3 regions of the Enterococcus sp. M-BR2 genome follow, and region 3 is predicted to be linked to each of the others. Evidence: predicted binding sites of a transcription regulator. Region 3 holds the regulator's gene; each other region holds the start of a gene.

Region 1 (2,200 bases), 560 kb from region 3:
CGTCCATGTCGATCATGATGCACCTGTGGATATTGCGGAGAATGTGACGGTAGGACATCAGTGCATGCTACATGGCTGTACAATCGAAAAAGGGGCGCTGATCGGGATGGGAACCACGATATTGAATCATGCGGTTATTGGTGAGAATAGTTTGATTGGTGCTGGATCATTAGTAACAGAAGGAAAAGTTATTCCTCCTAATGTCTTGGCGTTTGGTCGCCCAGCTAAAGTGATCCGACCTTTAACAAAAGAAGAAATCCAAAAAAACAAAGAAAACATCCAGCATTATGTCGAAATAGGTCGGATGCATGCGCAAGGAAAATTCAAGGAGCAAAGATAGGCAGTAGCATCCATAAAAATAAAAAAAGGATGGTCAGTTTGAGCTGGCCATCCTTTTTTTGGTTTAGATAAGAGAGCTTAAAAAGCTTCCTTTGAAACAGATTAATTTAATGAAGAACTGTTTTCCATGACTTCATCAATCAATCCATATGCTTTTGCTTGTTCAGCTGTCATATAGTTGTCACGGTCTGTATCTTTTTCAATCACTTCAAGCGGTTGGCCAGTGCGTTCAGCTAAAATTTTGTTTAAGCGTTCGCGTGTTTGTAAAATATGACGTGCCGCAATTTCGATTTCGGTTGCTTGACCTTGAGCGCCGCCAAGAGGTTGATGGATCATAATCTCAGCATTTGGTAAAGCAAATCGTTTCCCTTTTGTACCAGCTGTCAGCAAGAAGCTTCCCATTGAAGCAGCCATACCCATAACGATTGTTTGGACATCAGCTTTGACAAAGTTCATTGTGTCGTAGATAGCCATACCTGCTGTAACTGAACCACCAGGAGAATTGATATAAAGATAGATATCTTTTTCAGAATCTTGAGCATCTAAGAAAAGCAATTGGGCGATGATCGAATTAGCAAGATCATCAGTTACTTGGCCGCTTAACATGATGATACGGTCTTTCAATAAACGTGAGTAGATATCATAAGCTCTTTCGCCTCGTGATGATTGTTCAATGACTGTAGGAATTAAATTCATAATAGAGTTCCTCCTTGTTTTCGTTTAGAAATAGTGTACCATAATTTAGTTTCTAATACCTAAAAAGTAGTATACATTTTTGGTCAAAAAAGGTCAAATAAAAAACTTAGGCAAATTAGTCGCATAAACCTGCTTTATGGTATGATAAGCAGAGAAGCAAAACAAGGAGGAACAACAGATTGATAGTTGGTATTACCGGTCTTATCGGCGTGTTGACGGGTGCTGTAGTTGTCTATATCGGCATGATACTGCAAATGCGTCACTTGGAAAATAAAGAACAGCGTAGACGTGAATTGGAATTGAAAGTCAAAGAAATCGAGACGCTGAACCAATTAAATAAAAAGATCAACGAGATCTTGCAAAAACGGACGACGCTGATGGAAGAATATGTCAGCTTTGATGCATTCGATGATTGTTATATCACGATTGACGATTTTGCATATCTCCAATCATTTTCAGCGCAGAATAGTTTTTATCTGCCAAATTATATTTTAGACGAGCTGTTTAAGAACATCTCCCATCGAAAAGTGATTTTATCTCCAGATGAAACAATGAAGATTGGTGGATATGCTTATAAAGGCGGACGCGTGATTTTAGAGAATTTTACGGATAGTTTGACTGAAATGATCAATGAAAAAAAAGCACAGTTGAAGACTATGACGCGCCAGCCGATTGGTTTCTTCTCGAAAGATGATGTTTGGAGCTGATATTTTGAAGTATTGCCGTTGCACATGAGAGCGTGGCAATGCTTTCTTTTTTTCTTAATGATACAATAGAATTGAACGGAGTGAAGAAAGATGTTACAAATCTATGCTCATCGCGGAAGCAGCGGTACCCACCCAGAAAATACGCTTCCTGCATTTGCAGAAGCTGTACGAGTGGGTGCAGATGGTATCGAACTAGATGTTCATCTAAGCAAAGATGGTTATTTGATCGTTATGCATGATGAAGAAGTGGATCGGACGACTAACGGTAAAGGGCTGATTCGAGAAAAAACATTGGAAGAACTCAAAAAATTGAATGCAGGAGGCAAATTCAGCAAAGAATTTCCAGCAGCTAAAGTCCCTGAATTGAAAGAAGTTTTAGGACTGCTTCTCCAAAAAAATTACCGAGGGATGCTAATGATTGAAATTAAAACTGATCAGTATGAATATCCCGGTATCGA
Region 2 (2,200 bases), 1.2 Mb from region 3:
TAAAACAAGGAAAAAAAAGTTTACCGTAGGATTCACTGCGGGTGTGCTTGTTGATTTGATTCTCATTTATTTTTTCCATTAAGGAGCAGGAGATGTCATCTAAAGGAACGAAAATTAAAATCATTCTGAATCTGCTTTTGCTGATTGCGATTTTTGCTATTATTTATTATTTAATCAATCAATCATTTGCAGATATCTTTGCCGAATTAATGTCTACCAGTGTTGTCGTTTTGGCAGCCACTGTTATATTAGGGACAGTTTACCAAATCGCTGAAGGGCGCTCAATCAAAGAAATTGCTGAACCTTTCGCGCCGAATTTTACAACGAAAGATGGGTTCTTGACCTCTAGCTATATTGCGTTTTACCGAATCGTTTCGTTTGGTACAGGAACATTGATCTCGGAAATTTATTTTTATAATAAAAAAGGAATGAAACTGTCTCAGGGAGCAGGAGTGACAGCACTCCATATGATCATGTACAAACTTGCAGTGATTACCTATGCGTTAGCTGGCTTGCTCATCCAATTCTCTCTTTTTTATTCTAATAGTCCGTCAATGATCTGGTTTATTATTGCTGGAATTCTTTTGACGATCGTGATTGTTGCCTTTTTATTGGTAATGTCCATCAGTCTGAATGTCCAAATATTTTTTGTCAGCTTATCGAATAAGTTATTTAAGAGTGAGCGTTTGCGAAAATGGGTGGATACATGTAATCAGCAGATCTACTCTTTAAGGGAAACGGTCCAAACCATTATCCAAGACAGGACTGCGCTATTGCGTATTTATCTATGGAATATGTTGAAACTTGTATTTTGGTATGTACTTCCCTATTTGATTCTGATTGAAAACCATCCTAAAATAGATTTTCTACTGACCATTTCGTTTATCAGCTTTGCAGTAGTGCTTTCAGGGGTTATTCCTACGCCAGCTGGTATTGGCTCCTTTGAATTTGTCTACTTGTTATTGTTTAGACCAGTTGTCGGAACAGTTGACGCAGTTTCTTCGCTTTTGTTGTATCGTTTCAGTTCCTTTATCTTGCCATTTCTCTATGGATTTGTGTATGTGATTGCTGAACGGCGAAGAGTGATCAAAGAAGAAATAATAGAAGTAAAAAAAGAGAATAAAGAAAATCAAGGGTAGGTCTTTTATAAGATCTACCCTTTTTATCAAATCAAAGAAAAACGTTATGGGTAAGATAATTTTACGTTTGTTTTGCTCTTTTTTTGTATGTATACAATCAATTTTGTTTTTTTAAGATTTATATAAGACGAGAAAAAAAGTCAAAAAAACATGTGTATATTTTGACCAAAATTGACCAAAGAGATATAATAGTTTGTGTAAAGATCAAAGAAATAAGTGATCTTACCTTTAATTAGGAGGTATACCTGTATGAATATTGAGAAAATGACTACGACGCTTCAAGAAGCGATTGCTGAAGCTCAACAGATTGCGGTCACTCGAAAACACCAAGATATCGACATTGCCCATGTATGGAAAATCTTTTTACAACCTAATCATTTTGGTCGAAATTTCTATACGGATGCCGGATTGGATGTCGAATCTTTTGAACATGAAATCGATCGTCTACTGGATGAGTATCCAGTTGTTTCTGGTGGAAACGTCCAATATGGACAAAACCTCAGCCAGAATTTCTTTCGATTATTGAATGAAGCAGACCAAATACGTGAAAGCTTCGGCGACGAGTTTCTTTCAACGGAAGTCGTTATTTTAGCGTTGATGAAATTAAAAAATTATCCGTTAACTGTTTATTTGAATAAAAACGGATTATCTGAAAAAGAATTGCGTAAAAACATCGAAGAGATGAGAGGAGGAGAAAGGGTGACCTCGCAAAACCAAGAAGAACAATACAAAGCATTAGAAAAATACGGCGTTGATTTAGTACAGCAAGTCAAAAGTGGAAAAATGGATCCAATCATCGGTCGTGATGAAGAAATCCGTGATGTCATCCGTATTCTTTCACGAAAAACAAAAAATAATCCTGTTCTGATAGGAGAACCAGGTGTAGGTAAAACGGCGATCGTTGAAGGACTTGCTCAACGTATCGTACGCAAAGATGTGCCTGAAAATTTAAAAGATAAAACGATTTTTTCATTAGATATGGGTGCATTGATCGCTGGAGCAAAATTCCGCGGTGAATTTGAAGAAAGACTAAAAGCGGTCTTGAAAGAAGTCAAAAAAAG
Region 3 (2,200 bases):
TATGAGCCGTTAGCTCAGTTGGTAGAGCATCTGACTTTTAATCAGAGGGTCACAGGTTCGAGCCCTGTACGGCTCATATTTTTGCGGGTGTGGCGGAATTGGCAGACGCACTAGATTTAGGATCTAGCGCCTTACGGCGTGGGGGTTCAAGTCCCTTCACCCGCATAATTTAAGTTTTACATGCCGGCTTAGCTCAGTTGGTAGAGCATCTGATTTGTAATCAGAGGGTCGAGGGTTCAAGTCCTTTAGCCGGCATCTTTAAACACGCGGAAATAGCTCAGTGGTAGAGCACCACCTTGCCAAGGTGGGGGTCGCGGGTTCGAACCCCGTTTTCCGCTTTGCCAAAGCAATCGCGCCGGGGTGGCGGAACTGGCAGACGCACAGGACTTAAAATCCTGCGGTGAGTGATCACCGTACCGGTTCGATTCCGGTCCTCGGCATTTCAAATATGCGCCCATAGCTCAACTGGATAGAGTGTTTGACTACGGATCAAAAGGTTAGGGGTTCGACTCCTCTTGGGCGCGTAGTCTTTTTTATTTTTTAAACGGGAAGTAGCTCAGCTTGGTAGAGCACTTGGTTTGGGACCAAGGGGTCGCAGGTTCGAATCCTGTCTTCCCGATTTTTTTTATCTTGCTTTTTGTTTTCAAATGATTTATAATTTTTTTAAATTGAATATGCGCCCATAGCTCAACTGGATAGAGTGTTTGACTACGGATCAAAAGGTTAGGGGTTCGACTCCTCTTGGGCGCGTCGATACGGAATAGCATATTCCGTATTTTTTTTTGTTGATTCTAAAGGATTTATTTAACAAAAAGCGTTCTTCTTTCTTTCTATTACCAAATTCGTTATAATTAAGGTCAATATTAGTCAAAGGGAATGAATAAGATGGCACATCAGAATACCTCGGATTTAATTGAATCATATATAAAGAAAATTCTGGAAAATAGTGAAATGATCGAGATTCGAAGGATTGAAATGGCAGACCTCTTTAACTGTGTTCCTTCACAAATCAACTATGTGATTAATACCCGTTTTACCATCCAACGCGGTTATTTAGTAGAGAGCAAACGCGGGGGTGGCGGCTATATACGAATTGCGAAAGTAAGAATATCAGATAAAAAACAGTTACTTGAGCAGATAAATCAGTTGTTTGATGATACAATCAGTGAGAAAAATGCTTTTGCTATTATTCAAAAACTTTATGAAGACCAAATAATTACAAAAAAAGAAGGAAACTTGATGTTAAGTGCAATTGCAAAAAACACATTGAATTTCAATGAATTTGAAGATCATACACGTGCTCGGATTCTCCGAGCATTTCTGGAACGTTTAAGTTATGAAGATGGGAAGTGAGATTAGATGGAAGAACTTTTTACTGAAAGAGCCCAAGCGGTATTAGAAATTGCACAAGAAGAAGCAAAACGATTGAAACATCAATCAGTTAGTTCAGAGCATGTTTTACTAGCGTTAGTAGTTGAACAAAATGGAATTGCTGGAAAAGTATTACGTGAAATGGATTTGAATGAGACAGAAATTTATGAAGAAATTGAACATCTGATTGGTTATGGCGGTATCCGTTCTTACCCTAAAGGAGTCTTTCTTCCATATTCTCCAAGAATGAAACAAGTTTTTGCTTTAGCTAGTAGCGAAGTAAAGAAAACGGGTTCTCAAAAAGTTGGAACAGAACATATTTTGATGAGCTTATTAAAAGATGAAAGTATCATGGCTACTCGAATTATGATCAACTTAGGTATCAGCCTTTCAAAAGCCCGACAAGTTCTGAAACAAAAAATGGGACTAGCTGGTGATTCGGGTGGAAAGGGAATGAATCGTCGTAGAAATATACAAGATAAACGGCAAACACCACAAGGCACGCCTACACTAGATTCATTAGCACGTGATTTAACGAAATTAGCAAAAGAAAACAAGTTGGACCCAGTTGTTGGACGTTCTAGAGAAGTGAAACGGCTTATCCAGATTCTTAGCCGACGGACAAAGAACAACCCTGTATTGGTGGGTGAACCTGGCGTAGGTAAAACAGCCATTGCTGAAGGGTTAGCTCAAAAAATCATTTTAGGTGAAGTACCAGAAGACATGCAAGAAAAGCGCCTGATGATGCTTGATATGGGATCTTTGGTTGCTGGTACGAAATACCGCGGTGAATTTGAAGATCGAATGAAAAAAGTCATTGACGAAATCT

Evidence for each region. Region 3 encodes CtsR, which represses protease genes until heat stress. Its sites were predicted from a motif close to TTGGTCAAAAAAGGTCAAANA; they were not measured.
Region 1: the regulator CtsR is predicted to act here: its motif matches at 1,115-1,135, upstream of clpP (ATP-dependent Clp endopeptidase proteolytic subunit ClpP).
Region 2: the regulator CtsR is predicted to act here: its motif matches at 1,298-1,318, upstream of clpB (ATP-dependent chaperone ClpB).

The regions. Positions count from the first base shown of each region.
Region 1 is NZ_CM152743.1:1,479,575-1,481,774, reverse strand. Features, by position in the region: gene AC1F25_RS07250 (gamma carbonic anhydrase family protein) at 1-340, shown strand, start outside; gene clpP (ATP-dependent Clp endopeptidase proteolytic subunit ClpP) at 442-1,035, opposite strand; gene AC1F25_RS07240 (CAP domain-containing protein) at 1,215-1,742, shown strand; gene AC1F25_RS07235 (glycerophosphodiester phosphodiesterase) at 1,833-2,200, shown strand, end outside.
Region 2 is NZ_CM152743.1:710,707-712,906, forward strand. Features, by position in the region: gene AC1F25_RS03445 (DUF1294 domain-containing protein) at 1-82, shown strand, start outside; gene AC1F25_RS03450 (lysylphosphatidylglycerol synthase transmembrane domain-containing protein) at 93-1,139, shown strand; gene clpB (ATP-dependent chaperone ClpB) at 1,389-2,200, shown strand, end outside.
Region 3 is NZ_CM152743.1:2,037,240-2,039,439, reverse strand. Features, by position in the region: tRNA gene AC1F25_RS09895 (tRNA-Lys) at 4-76, shown strand; tRNA gene AC1F25_RS09890 (tRNA-Leu) at 84-165, shown strand; tRNA gene AC1F25_RS09885 (tRNA-Thr) at 183-255, shown strand; tRNA gene AC1F25_RS09880 (tRNA-Gly) at 267-338, shown strand; tRNA gene AC1F25_RS09875 (tRNA-Leu) at 355-440, shown strand; tRNA gene AC1F25_RS09870 (tRNA-Arg) at 451-524, shown strand; tRNA gene AC1F25_RS09865 (tRNA-Pro) at 546-619, shown strand; tRNA gene AC1F25_RS09860 (tRNA-Arg) at 677-750, shown strand; gene AC1F25_RS09855 (CtsR family transcriptional regulator) at 886-1,353, shown strand; gene AC1F25_RS09850 (ATP-dependent Clp protease ATP-binding subunit) at 1,360-2,200, shown strand, end outside.